Regions from separate parts of the Tatumella ptyseos genome, predicted to be linked through region 1. Evidence: riboswitches for the same ligand, from Rfam matches in the RefSeq annotation. Region 1 holds a riboswitch; each other region holds the start of a gene.
The links. A riboswitch is a leader RNA that binds a small molecule or an ion and turns the genes downstream of it on or off. The one in region 1 is predicted to bind thiamine pyrophosphate.
Positions count from the first base shown of each region.

Region 2: another riboswitch for thiamine pyrophosphate. It lies ahead of QJR74_RS14275 (FAD-dependent oxidoreductase); the one in region 1 lies ahead of thiC (phosphomethylpyrimidine synthase ThiC).
Region 3: another riboswitch for thiamine pyrophosphate. It lies ahead of thiB (thiamine ABC transporter substrate binding subunit); the one in region 1 lies ahead of thiC (phosphomethylpyrimidine synthase ThiC).
Region 4: another riboswitch for thiamine pyrophosphate. It lies ahead of thiM (hydroxyethylthiazole kinase); the one in region 1 lies ahead of thiC (phosphomethylpyrimidine synthase ThiC).

Region 1 covers NZ_CP130649.1:2,918,142-2,923,650, reverse strand. Annotated here, with positions in the region: gene QJR74_RS13815 (DUF1176 domain-containing protein) at 1-768, shown strand, start outside; gene thiE (thiamine phosphate synthase) at 792-1,415, opposite strand; gene thiC (phosphomethylpyrimidine synthase ThiC) at 1,417-3,339, opposite strand; TPP riboswitch at 3,426-3,526, opposite strand; gene rsd (sigma D regulator) at 3,610-4,161, opposite strand; gene nudC (NAD(+) diphosphatase) at 4,258-5,010, shown strand; gene QJR74_RS13790 (bactofilin family protein) at 5,246-5,509, shown strand, end outside.
Region 2 covers NZ_CP130649.1:3,019,555-3,025,063, forward strand. Annotated here, with positions in the region: gene QJR74_RS14245 (ABC transporter substrate-binding protein) at 1-47, opposite strand, end outside; gene QJR74_RS14250 (ABC transporter permease) at 57-794, opposite strand; gene QJR74_RS14255 (ABC transporter ATP-binding protein) at 775-1,485, opposite strand; gene QJR74_RS14260 (ThiF family adenylyltransferase) at 1,485-2,453, opposite strand; gene QJR74_RS14265 (thiazole synthase) at 2,463-3,221, opposite strand; gene thiS (sulfur carrier protein ThiS) at 3,225-3,422, opposite strand; gene QJR74_RS14275 (FAD-dependent oxidoreductase) at 3,406-4,350, opposite strand; TPP riboswitch at 4,462-4,582, opposite strand; gene rluF (23S rRNA pseudouridine(2604) synthase RluF) at 4,657-5,509, opposite strand, start outside.
Region 3 covers NZ_CP130649.1:2,503,304-2,508,812, reverse strand. Annotated here, with positions in the region: gene thiP (thiamine/thiamine pyrophosphate ABC transporter permease) at 1-1,362, opposite strand, end outside; gene thiB (thiamine ABC transporter substrate binding subunit) at 1,338-2,336, opposite strand; TPP riboswitch at 2,379-2,473, opposite strand; gene QJR74_RS11940 (aspartate aminotransferase family protein) at 2,558-3,898, opposite strand; gene eat (ethanolamine permease) at 3,969-5,336, opposite strand.
Region 4 covers NZ_CP130649.1:1,898,054-1,903,562, forward strand. Annotated here, with positions in the region: gene yegD (molecular chaperone) at 1-59, shown strand, start outside; gene trhP (prephenate-dependent tRNA uridine(34) hydroxylase TrhP) at 168-1,532, shown strand; gene yegS (lipid kinase YegS) at 1,566-2,456, shown strand; gene thiD (bifunctional hydroxymethylpyrimidine kinase/phosphomethylpyrimidine kinase) at 2,445-3,263, opposite strand; gene thiM (hydroxyethylthiazole kinase) at 3,263-4,054, opposite strand; TPP riboswitch at 4,088-4,182, opposite strand; gene dsdC (DNA-binding transcriptional regulator DsdC) at 4,301-5,161, opposite strand; gene QJR74_RS09025 (D-serine ammonia-lyase) at 5,427-5,509, shown strand, end outside.

The DNA.
Region 1 (5,509 bases):
GAGCATGATGCTGCAGGCTATTCATCAAATTCTTTGGTACAGATCCAAGCGTTTCTCCAGCTACTGACCAATGCCTCGACACTTTCTTTGTCGCAGGATCCCGATGAAGGGACTTCTTTAGCCGGACTAATGGGAGCATTAAACTTTATCGATGAACGCCAAGGCCGAATTCATAATCGTACAGCTCTTATTGCACCGGGTGAAGAGAGTGCAAATGACGTCCCACATCGCTATGCGATAGAACCCCATTTCGCCCTACAAACCAAACCTTTGCCTCTCAAAGATCCTACTCATTTAATTGAAACGGTACTTACTACGCAGGCTCAGCTCCTTACCGATCAAGAGTGTACGCCTGAGGACGAAACGCTACAAAAAAGTCACGCCAAGCCTCTCGATAATCAGCACGCTTTAGTGATGATTAACTGTGTTTCAGGGGCCTATCAATCCTCATCAATCTTATTCATTGTGCCAAAGAATCACCCCGAAAAGGCTAAAATGCTCGATTTACCTATTCCGCTTAGGGATAACCAAGGTGATTTACAAACCGTCAGCTGGTTCACTGATCCTCACTATGACTCACAACGAGGTCTTCTTTACCATACTGCCCGCGGACGCGGATTGGCAGATTGCGGTGAGAGTGCGGTATGGCGTTTTAATGGAAGAAGCTTCGAATTAATGAGTTACCATAATCAGCCAACCTGTGATGGCGGAGAACCTGGAAACTGGCCATCAGTATGGCTAATGCCTGGCTTCAAAGAAATAGAATGAGCCGAGGCTCATTCTATAAATAATTACTGCTGTGCGTTAATCAGTTGCTGAAAACCGGCCACTGCGGCACGCCAGTCAGTGGCTTGGGTAATGGCACTCACCACCGCAATACTGCCTACACCTGTTTCTAGAACATCCTTTGCTCTCTCTAGAGAAATACCGCCGATAGCGACGGTAGGAATTGTTTTGAGTTTGGCAACATGCTTCGTTACCTGAGCAATACCTTGGGGTGGCATCGCCATTTCTTTGGTTTGCGTCGTGTAGACTGGGCCCAGAGCGATATAAGAGGGATTTATTGGTAATACTCGTTCAATTTCTTCATCGCTATGCGTTGAAACACCGAGCCGTAACCCGGCTTGCTCAATGGCCGATAAATCGGCCTTCAAGAGATCCTCTTGCCCGAGATGTACGCCATAAGCTTGGTAGTCGATTGCCAATTGCCACTCGTCATTGATAAATAACCGCGCATCAAATTCTTTAGCTAATACAATCGCCTGACGAATTTCTTCTCTTATTACATCCCTATTATTGTGTTTGATACGTAGCTGTAACGTTTTTACGCCTGCATTAAGGAGGCGTTCTATCCATTGAACGCTATCGACTACAGGGTAGAGTCCGAGTGCAAAGGGGACTTCAGGAAAGCGCATATTAATGACTCCGTTCGTTTTCGGGGAGAATTGGGGTGTAAATTTCTCCCCCAACATTTTTAAATTGCTCAGCCATCCCCCGCATTTCAGCTTCGATATTTTGGGGAAGGTGCTCCTCTCGAGGATTATCTTTAGCGAACTGACGCACCTCTTGACTGATTTTCATTGAACAAAATTTGGGGCCGCACATTGAACAAAAGTGTGCGACTTTACCCGATGCCTGCGGTAACGTCTCGTCATGAAATTTACGTGCTGTTTCGGGGTCGAGGGCTAGATTGAATTGGTCTTCCCAGCGAAATTCAAAGCGAGCCTTAGACATGGCGTTATCCCTGATTTGTGCGCCAGGGTGGCCTTTCGCTAAATCGGCAGCATGGGCCGCAATTTTATAAGCAATTAGTCCTTGTTTAACGTCTTCTTTATCGGGTAAGCCAAGATGCTCTTTAGGAGTAACGTAGCAGAGCATGGCGCAGCCTAACCAGCTAATAAAGGCTGCACCAATCCCTGAGGTAAAATGATCGTAGCCTGGAGCGATATCTGTAGTCAGAGGGCCTAGGGTATAGAAGGGGGCTTCTTCGCAGTGTGTGAGTTGCTCGGTCATATTCCGCTGGATCATATGCATGGGTACATGGCCTGGACCTTCAATCATGACTTGTACATCATATTCCCATGCGATTTTTGTTAACTCACCTAGTGTTCTCAGCTCAGCGAATTGGGCTTCGTCGTTAGCATCTTGAATTGAGCCGGGTCGTAGCCCATCACCTAATGAGAGCGAAACATCATAGGCCGCACAAATCTCACAAATTTCGCGAAAATGTTGATAAAGAAAGTTTTCTTGATGATGAGAGAGGCACCATTTGGCCATAATTGAGCCACCTCGGGAGACAATACCGGTGAGCCGCTTCGCTGTCATTGGCACATATCGCAATAGCACCCCAGCGTGAATAGTAAAATAATCGACGCCTTGTTCAGCTTGTTCGATAAGCGTATCGCGGAATAGCGGCCAGTCCAGATCTTCGGCGATACCGTTAGCTTTCTCTAATGCTTGGTATATTGGGACAGTCCCGATAGGCACTGGGCTATTGCGTAATAACCATTCTCGAGTCTCGTGAATGTTACGTCCTGTCGAGAGATCCATAATGGTGTCAGCTCCCCAGCGGGTAGCCCAAACCAATTTTTCGACCTCTTCCTCGATCGAAGAGGTAACGGCTGAGTTCCCGATATTTGCATTCACTTTAACTAAGAAATTACGGCCAATAATCATGGGTTCTGATTCAGGATGGTTGATATTGGCCGGTATGATCGCTCGTCCAGCAGCGACTTCTTGGCGCACAAATTCTGCAGTAATTTCTTGTGGAGTCTGCGAGCAGAAAGGTGCTCCGGGGTGTTGTCGTAATAAGTCACCGACGGGAAGTGTCGCTCGCCCCAAGTTTTCCCTAACGGCGATAAACTCCATCTCAGGGGTAATAATACCGCGACGGGCATAGTGTAGCTGTGTGACACAAGCGCCGGCAGCCGCCTTACGAAATTGAAAGGGTTTCTGAAAGCGAATGGTTTCGAGTGTGGCATCGGATAACCGCTGTTGCGTGTAGTCCGAGGCGGTATGCTTGATCGCTTCAGAGTCCATTCGCTCAGCAATCCATGTGGCACGCAGTGGTGCAATCCCATCGTGAACATTGGGGGTGGAGTCAGGATCGCCAAAAGGACCGGAGGTATCGTATATAGGAATCGAAGGATTTTCTTCGTAAACAGAAGCATCACTGTTCAATGTGGGCGAGAGATGGATCATTCTCACTGGTACACGGATATCATCTCGTGGACCGGACAACCATTCTCGCGTGGAGTTGGGAAAGGTTGCACCTGTTAAGGATTGCAGGAATTGTTGCGCTTGTTGGCGTTTTTCACGGCGTGATAGCGTTTCAGACATAGCAGTTTCTCGACATTGAAAGAAAAATGCTTGTCCGGAGTTCGGAAGGAGCAATATACCTTGAAGGTGTTAAAACGGATCAAGGTAGAGGATTGACTCTTGTTCCCTTCGCAGGTACTAACCTGATCAGGTTCCGCGGATCCCGAATTAACGGTCTCAGCCCAGTAGGGCACTCCGACAAGATAAATAAGCTAACTTCGCTTTAAGAGGAGATTCACGATCTCCTTACTGCACCATAACCTTATTCAGAATAATTCACAACAGTAGTCATTAACTGTCTAACGTTCCTGATGTGAGGGAAGGAGAGGGTTTTAACAGGCTCGTTGAAGGTGGCGTACTCGTTAATTCAGATAAATCTTCACGCGAACCGACTAGCTGTGTTGAAAGTAACATTTGATCTTCAAGATCAAACAACGCATCAAGCTGCATACCCACTTCCGAAATTACAGTACGTAATTTAGGGATTTCACCGTTAGCGATAGCGGGTTCTAAATAGGTATCGTACAGCGCAAGTAAAGTTTGAGTACTGTCTTCTAATTGTGGATACAGGGCGCTCAGCAAATTTTGCTGGGCTGGTGAGGCCAGCAATAACTCAATTTGCTGATAGTGTTTAAAGTGTCCAGATGAAAGGTAATCAACAAGGCGCTGACAGAAAGCATCAAGTGTTACTTCATCACAACGTTCACTTTCATTTTTCTGTGGAATGAGTCCAATTAATTGGTAGTAAGCAACCAATAATTCACGGCGGCTAGCCAGCCACTGGTCAATCATTGGGTGGCTTACCGTCATTTTTTCGCTTAAGTTAGCTAGTTTAGTCAGCATGATGGCTGCTCCGAATAAGGTTAGTTAACTAAGCGTAGACTATATTAATGAATTCACCTGACTTTTAGGAGGCATAGCGTGGTTAAATCTAATCAGATGACAGAACAAGAGGGATGGTGGGTGTGTAGCGAAGGTCGGGATCTTTGGCTACCCCAAGGCCAACTTCCTTTTGGAAAGGCCAGCGAACTCGGCCTTAACCCAGAGGGTGCGCGACAAATAGGTGAATATCAAGGGAAACCCTGCTATCTGATTTGCCAACATCAGTCTACCGATATGGAAAGTGTTCGTCGCCTTTTGGGGGATGATAAATTGCTATTTCAGCTCGCAGGACGTGGCGTTCAACTCGCAGAATTTTATCGCTCGCACCGTTGGTGTGGCTATTGCGGATCTAAAATGAATCGTTCAAAGAGAGAGTTCGCCTGCTTATGTGAGCATTGCGGCGAACGCTATTATCCGCAGATCGCCCCATGCATCATTATCGCTATTCGTAAAGGGAAACAAATTTTATTGGCGCAGCATCAACGCCATAAACAGCCTATTTTTACCGTATTGGCTGGTTTCGTTGAGGCAGGGGAAACGCTGGAAGAGTGTGCACACCGTGAAGTGATGGAAGAAAGTGGGATTACCATTAAAAACCTTCGTTATGTTGCTTCGCAACCTTGGCCATTTCCGCATTCCTTAATGTGTGCTTTTACTGCAGAGTATGGCAGCGGTGAGATCGAAATAGATCCCAATGAGCTGAAAAGTGCTGCTTGGTTTGATGTCTCACAATTACCGAAAATTCCAGAGATTGGCACGATCGCTCGACGTTTGATCGAAGATACCATTGCCCTTTGCCGTCAAAATTGATCCAAAGCTGATCTCACACAATATCCCCGCTGAAAAATTGCGGTATTACCTATACCCCATGCGCAATGACCAATTTACCCTATTGTGGGGTCTATGGGTAATATGGGGGATTCTACTAATCGCCTATCTTTCCCCTCATTTTCCACTCGCCAACTGTGTACTTATTGCCACGTTATGGATAGCAATATGCTGCACGGTGGCATTCTATTTTCATCAGCGAACAAAAGAGGTATTGATGTTTAAAGCTAAAAAGAAAATTGATGTTATCGACTCAATGCAAAATGACATCAAAACACAGATCCCTGAAGTTTCTCAGGTAAAAGAAGAGCGCTCTTTAAAAGAAACGTTGATTGCCAGAGGGGCAATACTCACTGGGGAAATCAGTAACGAGTCGGATGTGTTGATAGAGGGTAGCGTCGTAGGTGATATTCGTAGTAATCGCTCAATTCGAATAGGTAGGGAAGGCAAGGTTCAAGGAACATTGATAGCAGAAAAAATT
Region 2 (5,509 bases), 100 kb from region 1:
ACCGCCCCCCAACACATCAGCAAACAACCAATAAGTAATTTTTTCACTCTTTATCCTTAACTATTAGGCCATAAAAAATAGCGTCGTAACCCCTGTACGACACCGGAGAGTATTACCGCTAGGAGCATTAAGCAGAGTAGTGCCGCAAAACTAGTCGCCGTCTCCATACGGGCCGTGGATTGCATCATGAGATACCCTAGCCCTTGACTGGCACCTACCCATTCCCCCAACACAACGCCAATCGGCGCCAAGACCGCTGCCATCTGTAAGCCAGAAAAGAAGAAAGGTAATGCCGCGGGCCAGCGTACTTGCCAAAAACAGCGCCATGGCGAAGCTTGTAATGTGATCGCAAGGTCAAGCCACTGCTGCGGAACACGACATAGGCCATCAAATAAGGTCAAACAAACAGGAAAAAAGAGGATTAACGCTGCAACCACGACCTTAGAACCAATACCGAACCCCAGCCACAGCACCAGTAACGGTGCCAAGGTAAAGACCGGTATGACTTGGCTTGCCATCACCAACGGATAAAGTAGCCGGCGAATCCACGCATGACTGGTCATCGCTACGGCGACAACGACGCCGCCGCCAACACCCAATAGTAGGGCTAAGCCCATCTCACTAAAGGTAATTGCCGTTTGCGACAGTAATAGTGCCGGCTGCTGAATTAAGGCTACCGCGACCTGTTGCGGTGTCGGCAGTAAATAGTCGGGTATTCCTTGATGCGTCAAGAAGACCCAGACGGCAAGCACACAGCCTAAGAAATAGAACAGGTTACTCAGACGAGATTTCATAAGCCTCCAATTGAGTAATCAGCGCGGCTTGTGCGGTAAGAAGCCGCAGATCATCGGCAGGACGAGGGGTGTCACCAACAGGTGGAGTCAGCGTCTTTACTTGTAGAGGTGAGCAATGGAGTAAAAGAATGCTTTCCGCTAAGCGGCATGCCTCAGCCGGATCGTGGGTGACCATAATCACCGTTTTGCCTTTTAACAGCTCGCCAGTTAAGGTCTGCAATCGCAACTTAGTGATGGCATCTAGCATGGCAAACGGCTCATCCATCAGGATAACCGGTCGATCACTATAAAGTGTACGGGCTAAGGCCACTCGTTGACGCATCCCTCCCGACAGCTGATGAGGCTTAGCCGACAAACGGTGAGCCAGTCCTACTTTCTCAAGCAAATGTTCGGCATGACGGCGAACGACCGGTTGACCAGTGAGCGTTGAGGGCAGTAAGACGTTATCCATGACTGAGAGCCAAGGGTACAGTTGATCTTGCTGCCCCATCCACGCTATCTGTGAGCGGTCTGCGTGGATCATTCCCTTCTGAACCGAACGTAGGCCAGCTAACAATTGTAAAAGCGTACTTTTACCAATCCCACTCGCCCCTAAAAGGGCAGTCGTTTTTCCCTCAGCAAAGGTCAGGGAGAAGTTATGCAGTAATGGCTGCTGTGACCAAGAGAAACTCACCTCTTCGAAACCCAGCATTAGGGCTCTCCTGCCGCAAGCAGTACGATATTCTTTAGTCCGCGCTCGCGTAAAAGACGTTCGGCGCGTGCCGAGCGTAGCCCCGTACGGCACACCAGCACTAAACGTTGATAGGAAGGTGCCGTCCAGTGATGCAACGATTGTAACGGTACGCGGACCGCTGAGTCCGTCACGCTATGCGGTGCTTCATCACGATCCCGTAACTCAACGATCAGATCGGTCTTTAACAGTTGTCCGCGATCGATAAAATGCAGTGTTTTTTCGATCGGCTCCTCAGCGGAGTCGAATCGAAATTGATTAAATTGCCAATCGCTAAAATTATACTTAACTAGCAAACCTAACGGAGAGGGCGTGCTCTGTAACACCCAACTTAGTACCATCTGAGCTTGGGCCGCGGCGATACAAGCGACAACGGGGCCCATTACCCCAGCGGTTTGGCAGTTGCCTGCCGTCGCGGGTAAATGTGGAAATAGGGCTTTGTAACTTGGTGCTCCGCCACAAAATCCTCCTACATAGCCTTGAGTACCCAGAACTGAAGCACTGATTAACGGTAATCCGTGGGTCAAGCAGGCGTCCGAAAGGAGATAAGTGGTGGCAAAATTATCGGCAGCATCGACGACGATATCGATATCCCGTAGTGCCTCGCGCACTATACTGGCCGTAATATGGGTGACCTCAGGTTCGATCAATACCTCACTATTGCATTGGCTTAGATGTGCTTGGGCACATAGCGCTTTAGCTTTACCCACATCTTGCTGAGTGAATAGCGTTTGCCGATGTAGATTGTGCAGGGCCACACGATCCGCATCATACAGTCGAATCTGGCCGATACCTGCCCCAACTAATTGGGGCAGCAACGTCGCACTCAAACCACCCGCCCCCACCACCAGTACCTTAGCCTGTTGCAGTCGCCGTTGTCCTTGCTCACCTATTTCCGGTAGCTGCATTTGTCGTTGATAACGTTGCATGACGGCTTCCTAAATCAAATTCGCTAAACCGAATAATGGCGTAGAGGGCTCTGCCATCTCGCGTTGCGCCATCAATCCCGCATGGTAGGCGGTATGTCCCGCTGAAATGGCTTGTCCAAAAGCTTGGGCCATCGCCACTGGGTCACGTGCTTTCGCCACGGCAGTATTGAGTAAGATACCGTCGAACCCTAGCTCCATCGCTTGCGTTGCATGAGAGGGCGCACCAATCCCAGCATCGATAATCATCGGGATTTCCGGAAAAGCAGCGCGTAGCGCCTGCAATCCACGTAAATTATTCAGTCCCTGTCCCGATCCAATTGGGGCTCCCCACGGCATCAGCACTTGGCATCCTGCCGCTAACAACTTTTCACCGACAATGCGGTCTTCGGTGGTGTAGGGAAAGACCTGAAAGCCCTCGGCACATAAGATGTTGGCAGCTTCAACTAAGGCGAAAGGATCGGGTTGTAAGCTATCGGCATGCCCAATTACTTCTAATTTGATCCACGGTGTATTGAAGAGTTCACGAGCCATATGAGCCGTCGTCACCGCCTCTTTTACGCTGTGGCAACCCGCGGTATTGGGTAAAATATGTCGGTTGTGTTGACTTAATAGTTCGCGGAACGCCTGCCCACCAGTCCCTTCACGCCGTAGACTGACCGTAATCACCTCAGTGCCTGACGCCTCAATGGCTGCACTCAAAATAGCCGGTGAGGGGTAACCCGCGGTGCCCAATAAGCAACGTGAAGTTAACGAGGTACCATAAAACATCACTCACCCTCCCTGCATCGGTGAGAGGGCTTCAACACGCATGCCCTCTCGAAGATTGAACGTGGTATAACCGCCTTTTGCAACAAACTGGCCATCGACAGCGCAGGCGACTACCGTACTATCAATCTGCTGTTCGAGTAGTAGGCCCGCTAACTCAGTTGCCTCGGTCACCACAGGCTGACCATTAAGTAAGATTTGCATTGCTCTTTTCCTTCGCTAACTGTTCAACAAGTTGCTGTGCGACCATCGGGGCTAATAGAAAACCGTGGCGGTACATACCGTTCAAATAAAAACGGTTGTCTTGATAGTGAAAACAGGGGAGATTGTTGGGATAAGCCGGACGTAAGCCACTGGCGGTCTCGATAATTTCCGCCTCCGCCAGTGCCGGATGTAAGGTATAAGCGGCACTCAATAACTCCATCGCCGCCCGCGCACTCATACCACGATTATCGTCAGTCTCCACCATCGTCGCGCCCAGCATGAATTCTCCAGCACCGCGTGGTACCAGATAGCAAGGAAATCGAGGATGTAATAACCGGATGGGCCGTGAAAAATCGAGTTCATCACTACGCAAACGCAGCATTTCACCGCGTACCGCACGCAGCGATGATAGATCTGCCCGAGCCTTAATTCCCCGACAATCAATAATCTTGCCGCTGGGCTGAGAGGAATGAAATACTACGCCTTGCTCCTGTAACTGCTGGGCGAGGGAAGCTAAGGCTTGGCGAGGATTGAGGTGCCCTTCTTCAGCAAAAAAAAGCCCGCGATCAAAGCGTGAGCCAAGTTCGGCTTCAAGCTCCTCTGGCTTCACCCACTGATGGTGGATTGTTTTACTGGCAAAAACGTGAAGTTCTTGCTGATCTCTAGCAGGGGCAACCACCAAGGTTCCACGCTGTTGTACATCAGGTACGCGCTGTTGCCACCAGGCAAGCGAGTGCTGCCCAAGCGTGACAACCTCGTTGGGGGCGCTCTCTGCTTCACAATAAGGCGCTAACATTCCCCCTGCATACCATGATGCGGTGGGAGAGTCAGGCTGCTCGATCAGTTCAACCTGTTCGCCCTGTTCGACTAATAGTTTTGCTACGCAGAGTCCGCTTACGCCGCGACCAAGAACACTCCAGCGACTCATTGTCTGGCCTGAGTGGTAGAGAGGAGAAAATACATGGATGGCCTCTTAGTGAGAGACCCAGATAAGGCAGAGGGAATAAGACACTTACCCTTTAAGGGCTATGCCAAGTTGCTCATCGGCAACCCGTCTTCCTACGCCAGTATTAACTGGGTCAGGTTCAAAGGGTCGCTGCACGGCGTCATACGCTCACAGCCTCTCAGTCTCTTTACGCGAGACTCCCCCGACTTTTATTTAGTTGTAATTGAGGCAAGCCTTCGCGTCAAGTACCAATATAGAACTGTCACAGCGCATGGCACGCCAATCCACTTATCGTCCTTTCTTTTGACGCCCCGGCTTAGTGAATTTTTGCCGTGCGGGCGGCTTTTTCGTTGAACGAGCAGGCATGACCGGGGGGGCAATATCTGGTCTTTTAAGGGCTTTTTTCGCCGGTTTTTTCTCAACCGGTTTATCCTCTGATGAAGAATCTTCAATCAGGTTAAACAGGTCAATTAACTCGTCATCAGTGAGATCACGCCATTCCCCTACAGGGATACCTGCCAGGCTCACGTTCATAATGCGGGTACGTTCAAGTTTAGTCACTTCAAAACCAAAGTGAGTACACATCCGACGGATTTGCCGATTTAAGCCTTGAACAAGAATGATACGGAAAACATGCGTATCGAGCTTTTTAACTTTACACTTCTTCGTTACCGTTCCCAGAATAGGCACACCCGCGCCCATTCCACGGATAAATTCGTCGGTGATCGGTTTATCTACCGTCACGATATACTCTTTTTCGTGGTTATTTCCGGCACGTAAAATTTTATTTACCAAATCGCCATGGTTAGTTAAAAAGATTAGACCTTGAGAGTCTTTATCCAGCCGACCAATCGGAAAAACACGCTTACTATGATTGACAAAATCACCGATATTATCGCGCTCTGTCTCTTCCATAGTGGTGACGATACCCACCGGTTTATTGAGCGCGATTAAGATCAAGTCATCTTCACTACGGGGTTCGATCAGCTGACCATTAACCATCACTTTATCATCAGGATAAACCTGAGCCCCAACAGCGGCGCGTCGTCCATTAATGAAGACGTTACCCTGTTCAATGTAACGATCGGCATCGCGACGAGAGCAAATACCGCTCTCACTAATATATTTGTTGAGACGTACA
Region 3 (5,509 bases), 410 kb from region 1:
TTCAATAAAACGTAACCGCTGCCAGCCACCTAAGTTGAGTGAGAGGCAGAGACGACTATATTGATTTGCTAAATCTCGCATGGGGCTTTCGAGTAACTTACTGGCATAAGGTAACGCCATCAAGGTATTGACGATAATGACCAAATAGGCTGGTGAATAATTGAGTCCAACGGTTTGATTCAGGATTAGAAAAGCTCCTGTAGCCAGAACAATACTAGGAACACCTAAAATCAGCATTGCACTGCCTTCAAGGCAACTGGCCCAGCCATACTGCTGTCGTCGACGGTATTCCCGAGACGTCCATAATATCATTAGGATGATACTGACACTGAATACACCCGCGACGACAGCAATGTTGAGTGAAAGCTCGACTGCTTGCCAGAGTGCTGGATCAGTTAAGGCTGCAAGCGTCTGCGGACCGATACCGGCAGTGATGACCGCGATAAGTGGCGGGATCAGTAATAGGATAAGTGCCCCTAACGCTAGCGCATCGATAATCAGGGCGCCTACACCCTCTACTTTAGGTTGCCAAGTCTGGCGTAAACTCACCTCATGAGTGCGGATCGGGGTTAACCAATGGCTACAAACTAATAGGCCACCGCAGCAACACAGTTGGATGATGGCGAGTAGCGCGGCGCGACCCGGGTCGTAATCAAAATTTAGAGCTTGGTAGATTGCGAGCTCCAAGGTGGTGGCTTGGGGACCACCGCCTAAAGTTAAGACGATGGCAAAGCTAGTAAAACAGAGCATAAAAATCAGTACGAAGGCGGGGAATAGTTGCCGTTTTAACCAAGGCCATTCTAGAAATTTAAACAGATTCCATCCCTGAATCGCTAATTGATCGGCCAGTTGTCGCTGCTCAGTAGGTATCTGTTGTAAGGCTTGTAACAATAGGCGCGTGGCGAGTGGTAAATTAAAAAAGACGTGGGCCAGTAGAATCCCGCTTAGCCCATAGGGGCTAAAGGTATAATCGATACCGAGCCGATGGCACAGCATGGCCAGCCAGCCTTCACGACCGTAAATGGTCATTAAGCCGAATACCGCCACCAGTACTGGCAGTATTAAAGTCATACTGGCAAGGCGTAGCAATAAAATTTTACCGGGAAAGTGCCGACGCTGTAAGGCCCGAGCAATAGGGATCGCCAAACCGACGGCGATAAGGGCCGAGAGTGAGGCTTGTTTGAACGAAAACGCGATCAAATGAAGAAGGTAGGCATCGTCCAGTAGTCCCCCTAATGAAGGCAAGGGGGCGGCGAACAGCAGCGCGCTAAGCGCTGCGATAAGACAGAAAAGGATAAGAAAGGCCGCAAAGCTGCCGGGAAGACGCCAACGATTCATTAACGCGAAACAGCCATCTGCCATGCTTCGACCCAGGATGCTCGAGAAGCCGCTACTTGTGACGCACTGTATTGTAAGGCTTTCTGAGGCACCGGAAGTTGCTCGATGGCGGTGGGGAGCGGTTGATGCGTAGCCGGATACATCCAGTTGCCCGTCGTCAAGGTTTTTTGGAAATCATCAGACAGTATAAACTGCATAAATTGATGAGCGAGCGCCGGCTGTGGGCTTTTTGCGAGCTGCCCGGCCACTTCAACTTGTAAATAATGACCTTCTGAGAAGTTCGCAGCGGCATAGTCATTATTATGCTCTTCCATAATATGATAAGCCGGTGAAGTGGTGTAGCTTAGCACCAGGTCAGCTTCACCTTTTAAAAATAGTCCATAAGCTTCACTCCATCCGCGAGGGATGGTGACGGTCTTTTTCGCCAACTGCTGCCATGCTTGGGCGGTTTTATCGCCAAATACATGGTTCATCCACAATAAAAGCCCCAGTCCTGGAGTGCTGGTACGGGGATCTTCATAGATGACACGCCATTTTTCAGGGCTTTCGACTAACTCATGTAGACTTTTCGGCGGGTGAGCTAAACGTTTTTTATTATAAACGAAAGCAAAGTAGCCGTAATCATAAGGAATAAAAGTCTTATCGCTCCAGCCATTGGGCACCTTAAGCTTTTGCGTATCAATATTAGCAGGGGCAAAGAGGCCGGTTTTTGTGGCGCTTTCTAATAGATTATTATCCAGTCCCAGCACGACATCCGCTTTACTGCGCGCGCCTTCCATTCGCAGGCGATTAAGCAGTGAAATACCATCTTCTAAGGTGACATAGTGTAATGTACAGCCGCATTGTTTTTCGAAAGCGGTTTTAATTGCCGGGCCTGGTCCCCATTTTGACGCGAAAGAGTCGTAGGTATAGACCGTTAATACTGGCTTAGCCGCCAAGGCGGGCAGTGCGGTGAGGGCCAATAATAACCCTGTAACAAACTTTTTAGTTGGAAACACTTTGCGCTCCTAGAAAATGTTGCTCGTTGGCGCAAAGGATCTGAGAAAGGTGCGCTCAAATCCCTCCGCCGGTATTAACCGGATCAGGTTCTACGGGTGTTTCTCAGCAGTGCGTGACTGCACCCCGTTGAGTCTGAGCATTCTAGGCAATTATTGAGTAAGAGGAAAGCAAAGATCATGAAAGGACGCGCAGCCAGGGCTGACTGCGCGAACGAGAGCGATTAAGGACAGAGTTGTTCCAGTGCGCGATCAAGACCGCCCACTAACCAGTCGATATCCGCGGCTTGGAAAGCCAGAGGCGGGCGCAGTTTTAATACGTTGCCATAAGGACCCGCGACTGACGTGAGGATCCCTTGATCACGCAGGCGCTCGATTAAGTCTAGGGCTAACGCCTTATTCGGTTGTTTAGTCTCCGGATCAGTCACCAATTCAAAGCCAATAAAGAGTCCTGCACCTCGAACATCGCCGACACAGCGATATTTTTGTTGCAAGCGGCTAAGCTCTTCGAGTAATCGAGCGCCCATCATGCGGCTATGCTCTTGCAAGTTCTCTTCTTGAATGACTTTTAATACAGCTTGTGCGGCCGCCATTGAAACAGGGTTACCGCCAAAGGTATTGAAGTAAGGAATATGGTCACTGAACGAGGCGAGCACATCACTTTTCGCAAAGAGTGCCGAGACCGGGATCCCATTCCCCATCGGTTTACCCGTGGTAATAATGTCGGGCACTACGCCGTGGCGCGCAAAGCCCCAGAAGGTATCTCCTGTGCGAGCAAATCCGGGTTGGACTTCGTCCGCAATAAAAATACCGCCGTTCTTATGAACGACATCGATCGCCGCTTTAAGAAAGCCCGGAGGATTGGGTAACACGCCATCTGACGAGAAGATCGAATCGGCAAGAAAGCCTGCAAACTTGATACCGTTTTGTTTCATATCATCAATCTGTTTTTGGATCTCATTGGCAAACCAATGGCCTGGATCGCTGGGTGTTAAACGATAAAAATCCGGGGCAGGGACGACGCGCGTCGTTGCTGCCAACGCTTGGCCACTTCCTAATGCGGGGGAGGCGCCTGAGGTTAACTCACTGGTACCGTGATAGGCCTCTTGAGTTACAATGATCCCTGTTCCACCACTGAAGGATTTCGCGACACGAATAGCCAGATCATTCGCCTCTGATCCGGTACACATATACATCGCACGATCGATTTCCGTTGGGGTGGTTGCTAAGATCGATTCTGTATAATTTAAGATATTCTCATGAAGGTAACGGGTATGGGTATTGAGCTGCTGCATTTGCTTACTCACCGCCTCGATCACCGCGGGGTGGCAGTGCCCAATGCTGGCGACATTATTATAGACATCGAGATATTTTCGGCCTTCTGCATCCCATAAATATTGTCCTTCACCTTTTACTAGATGAACCGGATTACGATAAAACAGGCGGTAAGATTCGCCAAGGATACGATCGCGTTTATCGGTGAGTTGACGGATTTCAGGGCTTAATGCATCGGCATGTTCAGCGCGAAAGCTGTTGGTATCCATAATCGTGGAACGTGTGGTCATCATCTACTCCTTGTACTGCTATCGTCAGTAAGAGGTTTTGGATAGGGCCATTGCCCTATCTCATCAGGAATTATTTGTTTTCTACGACGGTAAGATTGATTTGCTGACTCGATTGGCGTCTCACTTTAGTGGTGAGGAAATAGAGGTAACCGAGGATCATTAATCCGATAAATAGACCACCAATGACGGGGTTAAACCAGAGCATGGTGACAAAGCAGATCATCGAGAGGACTAATGCAATACCGGGGATTACGGGATACCCAGGGGCACGGTAGCTACGTTCGAGTGTTGGCGCTGTTTTACGTAAGCGGAACAGACTTAACATACTCATGATGTACATAACGTTGGCACCGAATACGGCCATAGTGATCATCGCAGCCGTTAAACTCATACCTTGTAGCATCATGCCATCATTACAAACCACTATCATGCCGATGATTCCTCCCGCAATGATGGCGCGATGTGGGGTCTGAAAACGGCTGAGCTTACACAGTGAGGCAGGCAAATAGCCACCACGAGATAGGGCAAAGAATTGTCGGGAGTAGCCAAGAATAATGCCGTGAAAGCTGGCGATTAGGCCGAATAGTCCAATCCAAACCAGCATATGCATCCATTGAGAATGTTCGCCGACGATCATTTTCATTGCCTGAGGAAGCGGATCATTAATCCCGGATAGGGCACGCCAGTCGCCTGCGCCACCTGCAAACAACATGACACTGATGGCTAAGAATACTAGGGTTAAAATACCGGTCACGTAGGCAATAGGGATGGTCTTCTTAGGATTTTTGGCCTCTTCGGCGGCCATCGCAGCGCCCTCAATTGCCAAGAAAAACCAGATCGCGAAAGGGATCGCCGCAAAGATGCCGGGCAGGGCAGCCATCGAGAAATGATCCTGTCCTGACCAGCCATGGGCCACGAAATGACTCATGCTAAACCCTGGGGAAACTACGCCCATAAAAACCAGTAACTCAAACACGGCCAGTAGCGTAACGATCAGTTCAAACATCGCGGCTAATTTCACCCCAAGAATATTGAGCCCCATAAAAACGATATAAGCGCCTAAAGCGGCATATTTAGGGTTGAGTGTAGGATATTGCACATTGAGATAAGCACCAATCGCCATGGCGATAGCCGGTGGTGCGAAAACGAATTCGATTAGCGTCGCGAGGCCAGCAATCAACCCGCCCGTGTCACCATACGCAGCACGGCTATAGGCAAAGGGTCCACCCGCTTGTGGAATTGCGGTAGTGAGTTCAGTAAAACTAAAGATGAAGCAGGTATACATTACGGCGATAATCAGCGTTGTGACGAGGAAGCCGAGTGTTCCTGCCACTCCCCAACCATAGCTCCAGCCGAAATACTCACCTGAGATCACCAGACCCACAGCGATTCCCCATAAATGGAGTGCCCCCAGTGTTGGTTTTAATGATGTTGTCATAGTTAACCCCGTTAGCATTATTGAGACGTTCTTACAGGTTGATACTGCGTTTCGAAAGATAATGCAGTGCTTAACGGTGAGAAACTTGACCGGAAAAGACAGTTTGTTGTCATCTTAAGTTAACTCATTGCGTAAAAAGTCATGCCTGTGTTCTCCAGTCAACTTTCCCTGTT
Region 4 (5,509 bases), 1.0 Mb from region 1:
ATGATTTTGGTTCAGTTACCTTAGGGCTAACACGCTGGGCCAATACGCTTTTTGCGTAGTCAGATCAATTCCATAAAGGTTAGTGGTTGTTAGGCTAACAGGCGGCCCGTACAATCCCCTACTTTTTACAGGGTTACTATCAACCCTGCTTAAGTATGGGGTTGACCATGGCAACAGAATTACTTTCACCTGCGGGTTCATTAAAAAATATGCGCTATGCCTTTGCGTATGGGGCAGATGCCGTTTATGCAGGGCAACCGCGCTACAGCTTGCGCGTAAGAAATAATGAATTCACACTGGAGAATCTTGCTATCGGGATCCAAGAGGCTCATCAGCTTGGTAAGAAATTCTATGTTGTCAGTAATATTGCGCCGCATAATGCTAAGCTCAAAACCTTCATCCGCGACCTAACACCAATTGTTGCCCTGCAACCCGACGCCCTCATTATGTCTGATCCCGGGTTGATCATGTTGGTGCGGGAACATTTCCCTACCCTCCCCCTCCATCTCTCCGTCCAAGCCAATGCCGTCAATTGGGCTACGGTTAAGTTTTGGCAAACACAAGGCATCCATCGCGTTATCCTGTCCCGCGAACTCTCTTTGGAAGAGATCAGCGAAATTCGCCAGCACGTTCCTGAGATGGAGCTCGAAGTTTTCGTTCACGGTGCGCTCTGCATGGCCTACTCTGGCCGTTGCCTACTCTCCGGCTATCTTAATAAACGTGATCCTAATCAGGGGACCTGTACCAATGCCTGTCGTTGGGACTACAAAATCACCCCCGCTCAAGAGGACGACCTCGGCAATATGGTAGAAAGCGTTTCGCCTCCCCCAACGCTTGGCCTCGGCCCCACCACTCAGCAAGCTTTATTATTGACCGATAAAATGCGTCCTGACGAACCGATGAGTGCAACCGAGGACGAGCATGGCTCCTATATCATGAATTCTAAGGATTTACGGGCCGTTGAACATGTCTCTCGCTTAGTCGAAATGGGGATCCATTCGTTAAAGATTGAAGGGCGGACCAAATCCTTTTACTACTGCGCTCGCACCGCGCAAGTCTATCGTCAGGCCATCGACGATGCGCAAACGGGAAAGCCTTTCGACCCAGCATTACTCATAAGCTTAGAGGGGCTAGCCCATCGTGGTTATACCGAAGGATTTTTACGCCGTCATACCCATGACAGCTATCAGAATACGCAACAAGGTTACTCTGTTTCTGATCGACAGCAGTTTGTCGGGGAGTTTAGTCAAGCCCAAGACCAAGGTTTCGCCGAAGTGATTGTTAAAAATAAATTCCAGTGTGGTGACCACCTTGAAGTGATGACACCTAAGGGTAATTTCTCTTTTATTCTTGATATCCTGCACGATAAACAACACCGCCCCATCACGGTGGCCCCAGGTGATGGTTATCGCGTCTGGATACCGATCCCCCCTAATACCGAGCTTGGCTACGCCTTACTCGTTAGGCATTTAGAACAGGGGCAGACTACGCAAGCACCCCATCGCAACAATCATCGCGCAGGTGTGGTATAAAGGAGCCAATTTGATTGAGTAAAGGTAAAGAGTATGGGTTCAGCGTTTCTGATTCTACATGGCAAAAAAGCCAGTGATCCAATAATTCGTGACGCTGTCACTCTTCTAAGAGAAGAAGGGATAAGCCTAGAAGTTAGGGTGACCTGGGAGTTCGGTGACTGCCACCGTTTCATTACCGAGGCCATCGAAGCTGGCTGTTCAACCCTGATTATCGGCGGTGGCGATGGAAGTTTAAACGAAGCCGTTAATAGCCTAATGCGTTTCGCGGCAACACAACGTCCACCACTTGCCGTGTTGCCGCTGGGAACCGCTAACGACTTTGCCACCAGTATTGGCGTACCACAGGAAATCGAAGCTGCCTTGAGGTTAGCCCTGACGGTGACGGCGCAGCCTATCGACCTTGTCTGCGTCAATCAGCAGCACTATTTTATCAATATGGCGACAGGGGGTTTTGGAACACGGATCACCACCGAGACGCCAGAAAAATTGAAATCAGCACTGGGTGGGGCCTCCTATTTCCTGCATGGACTGTTACGGATGGACCGCTTAAAGCCAGACCATTGCACACTCGCCAGTGAGCAATGGCAATGGCAAGGCGATGCCTTAGTTATCGCAGTCGGTAATGGTCGTATGGCAGGAGGCGGGCAGCGACTCTGTCCAACGGCCTTGATTAACGATCAGCAATTGGCCTTGACCGTCATTACGGCGCAAGAGCTGTTCCCTTCCCTGCTGCACTCACTGACCCGTGATGATGAAAATCCCAATATCATTAATCAACGCGCCAGTGAATTTACCCTCACGAGCGAACATACCATGACCTTTAACTTGGATGGTGAACCGCAAAGCGGCACGCACTTTCACTTTAAGGTCTTGGGCGAAGCGATCCGTTTTCGTCTACCCGCGACCTGTGACCTATTGGGGTAAACTTACGGGCCACTGTTGGTAAAAATGATGTACGGGACCATGGCCTTGTCCAACATTTAACTCATCGGCATGAGCAATCGCCCCTTGCAACCACTGTTTTGCTTGCCAAGTCGTTTGCGCCCAATCTGTAAAATGTGGGCGCAACGCTGCCAATGCAGCGGATAAGGTGCAGCCTGTACCATGGGTGTTATGTGTCGCAATTCTCGGCTGGCTAAAACGCTGCTCACCTGTGGTCGTCATTAGCCAGTCAGGGCTATCTGCCGTCTGCAAATGGCCGCCCTTCATTAGTACCGCCTCACAGCCTAATGTCAGCAGTTTTTCGCCCTGCTCGCGCATCTGCGTCTCATTTTCCGCAGGTCGACAATCGAGTAACGCTGCGGCCTCAGGAATATTCGGGGTGATAATTGAAACCTCGGGGATCAGGACCTCACGTAGGCAACGTATCGCTTCGGGGTCTAATAAGGGATCACCGCTTTTTGCCAACATCACCGTATCCAAAACTCGCCATGGGATTGACGAGTGCTGCAAGCTTGCCGCTACCTGCTCAATGATCCCTTGATGATGTAACATCCCCATTTTTACACTGGCAATGTCAAGGTCACTGAGGACCGAGTCTAACTGCTGGCCAACAAATTCAGCCGTCACAGGAAAAATACCTTGTACACCGCAGGTATTTTGCGCCACTAAAGCAGTAATAACGCTCGCGCCATACCCTCCCAACGCACTGAAGGTTTTTAAATCAGCATGGATCCCCGCGCCACCCGAAGGGTCAGTTCCCGCAATGGTTAGAATATTATAAGGGCTCATTATGCCTCCTTCTGCTGCGCAAGACCGTCTAGTAAATGCAGCGCAAAGGTTCCTGGGCCCGCTGCCTGTCGGGCCGCGAACTCAGCCGCCCGTGATAGCATCCAGCATGCACTTGCCACGTTACTAAGCCTGTCCCCCTCTAACGAGGCGAAAGCCGCACAGAGTGCCGACAATGCACAACCGGCCCCCGTCACCCGAGTCGCGAGCACCGAACCTCCTGAAACCCCAAGGGTCCGATCCCCATCAGTGATCAGGTCCACTTCCCCGGTGACCACCACTATGCCCTCAATCGTTATCGCCAGTTTTTGCGCGGCGTCGAGTGCCTGATCGGCGCTGAGTTGCGTTTCTGGCCCTCGGCCACCCGCCGACTCACCCGCTAACACGCTGATTTCCGAGGCATTGCCGCGAATTACGCTCGGATTTAACGACAGTAATTTGCGACAAAATTCGGTCCGCAGCGTTAAGCCTCCGACAGCCACTGGATCCAGTACCCAAGGCTTACCAAAACGATTAGCATTTTCCGCGGCATGGTAATAAGTAGGGCAGTGTTCATGGTGAAGAGTACCCACATTCACTAACAGCCCATCGGCGATCTGCGCAAATTCTTGGCATTCACTCGGATCAATAATCATCGCTGGAATCGCCCCAGCCGCAAGCAGCAGATTGGCAGTAAAATTTTGTACGACTGTGTTAGTGATACAGTGAATGAGGGGGGGATGCTCGGCAAGCTGAGCGATAGCCTGTTGGGCAATGGCTGCATCAAGCTCAGGTATAGCGGTATTTGTGGGCATATTGTCTCCCACCGGCGGTAGAAAGACAGCCCCCAAGGAGGCGAGTGACTTTCCTACGCTGGCATTATCCAGTTCAGGTAGTACGGGTATTTCTCAGCCTGATTAAGTAGGCACCCCGAGTCGAAGAGAAAGCGTTTCTCTATAACTGACCAGCTTAAGAGATGTTGTGTATCGGTGCAAGGAAACTGTCGTCTGGGGCTGTCGAATAAAATGCGTATAACGTACAAAGCGATCCCCAATCCCGTCTCATCCTATGACACCCGCTTGCTCGGCTATCCACGCCATAAACAGTTTAACCTTAGGCCAATGGGTACCTTGCTGTGTATATAACGCGTAGCCATAAGGGCTTACTAAAATCTTATCGGGAAAGGGGGCCACCAAGTTACCTGATTGAAGACTATCTTCGAGTAAACGCATCCGCCCCATGGCAACGCCACCATGATGGAGTGCGGCGGTAACCGATAACGCCATTTGATCGCAATAGAGATGAGAGGCCGCCGCTAAGCTAATATCGAAGGCCTCTGTCCACTGCTGCCACTCATGGTCACCGCTATTCGTCTCCCATGCTTTATGGTCGTGTAATAAGCGGCATTCTTTTAATCGCTCAGGATGATTCACTAATCCAAACTTGTCAGCATAATAGGCTGAGCAAACCGGTGTCATGGATTCGTTCATCAATGGCGTACAGACAAGCCCGGGTAGATTAAGCTGGCCGAAATTGATAGCAATATCGACGCCGAGCTCATCCAACTGGATAGGGTCATTGCCCGTTGAGAGGCAAACTTCGATACCAGGATATCGGTCTAAAAAATCACTCAGCCGGGGAACGAGCCATGCCTGCGCAAAAGAGGGGCGAGTATAGAGACTCAAGCGCCCTTCTACTCCTTGGTGTTTTAGAGAAAGCAGCTCTTTATTCAGTAAATCGAAAGAATGCGTTATTTTCTGGAAAAGGCGAGCCCCCTCAGTTGTTAAGGTAATTTTGCGGTGCGAGCGAGTAAAAAGCGGCAAGTTGAGCTCATGCTCCAAATGACGAATACGGTGACTGACGGCGCTGGGCGTTAAGCAGAGTATTCTTGCGGCTACAGCAATAGAGCCTTTTTCCGCCACCAAGGCGAAGGTTTGTAAGCGGTTAAGCTGACCTGCTTGAAAACTGTTCAGAATAGTAGCCTCATGATCAACGCCTAGGTTTTATGTGACCTAGGCACTAGGCGGCCATAATGCAATAAATTCATAATAGGTTCACATGATTTGTCCTCACCCTAGGCTGAAAAGCGATCACTTGTCAGCTTACCGGTTACAACAGTATGCTGCCTCTCAAAGGTAAGTCACCACGCCCCGACTAACGCTAGGTGTAGAATAAGTGAATAAAACGATGACGGATAAATACCCCGCTCTGAATAACAATAAGGTTGTTCAGCAGCTCTCAACCCAGACCCCTTTATTTTGGCATAACCC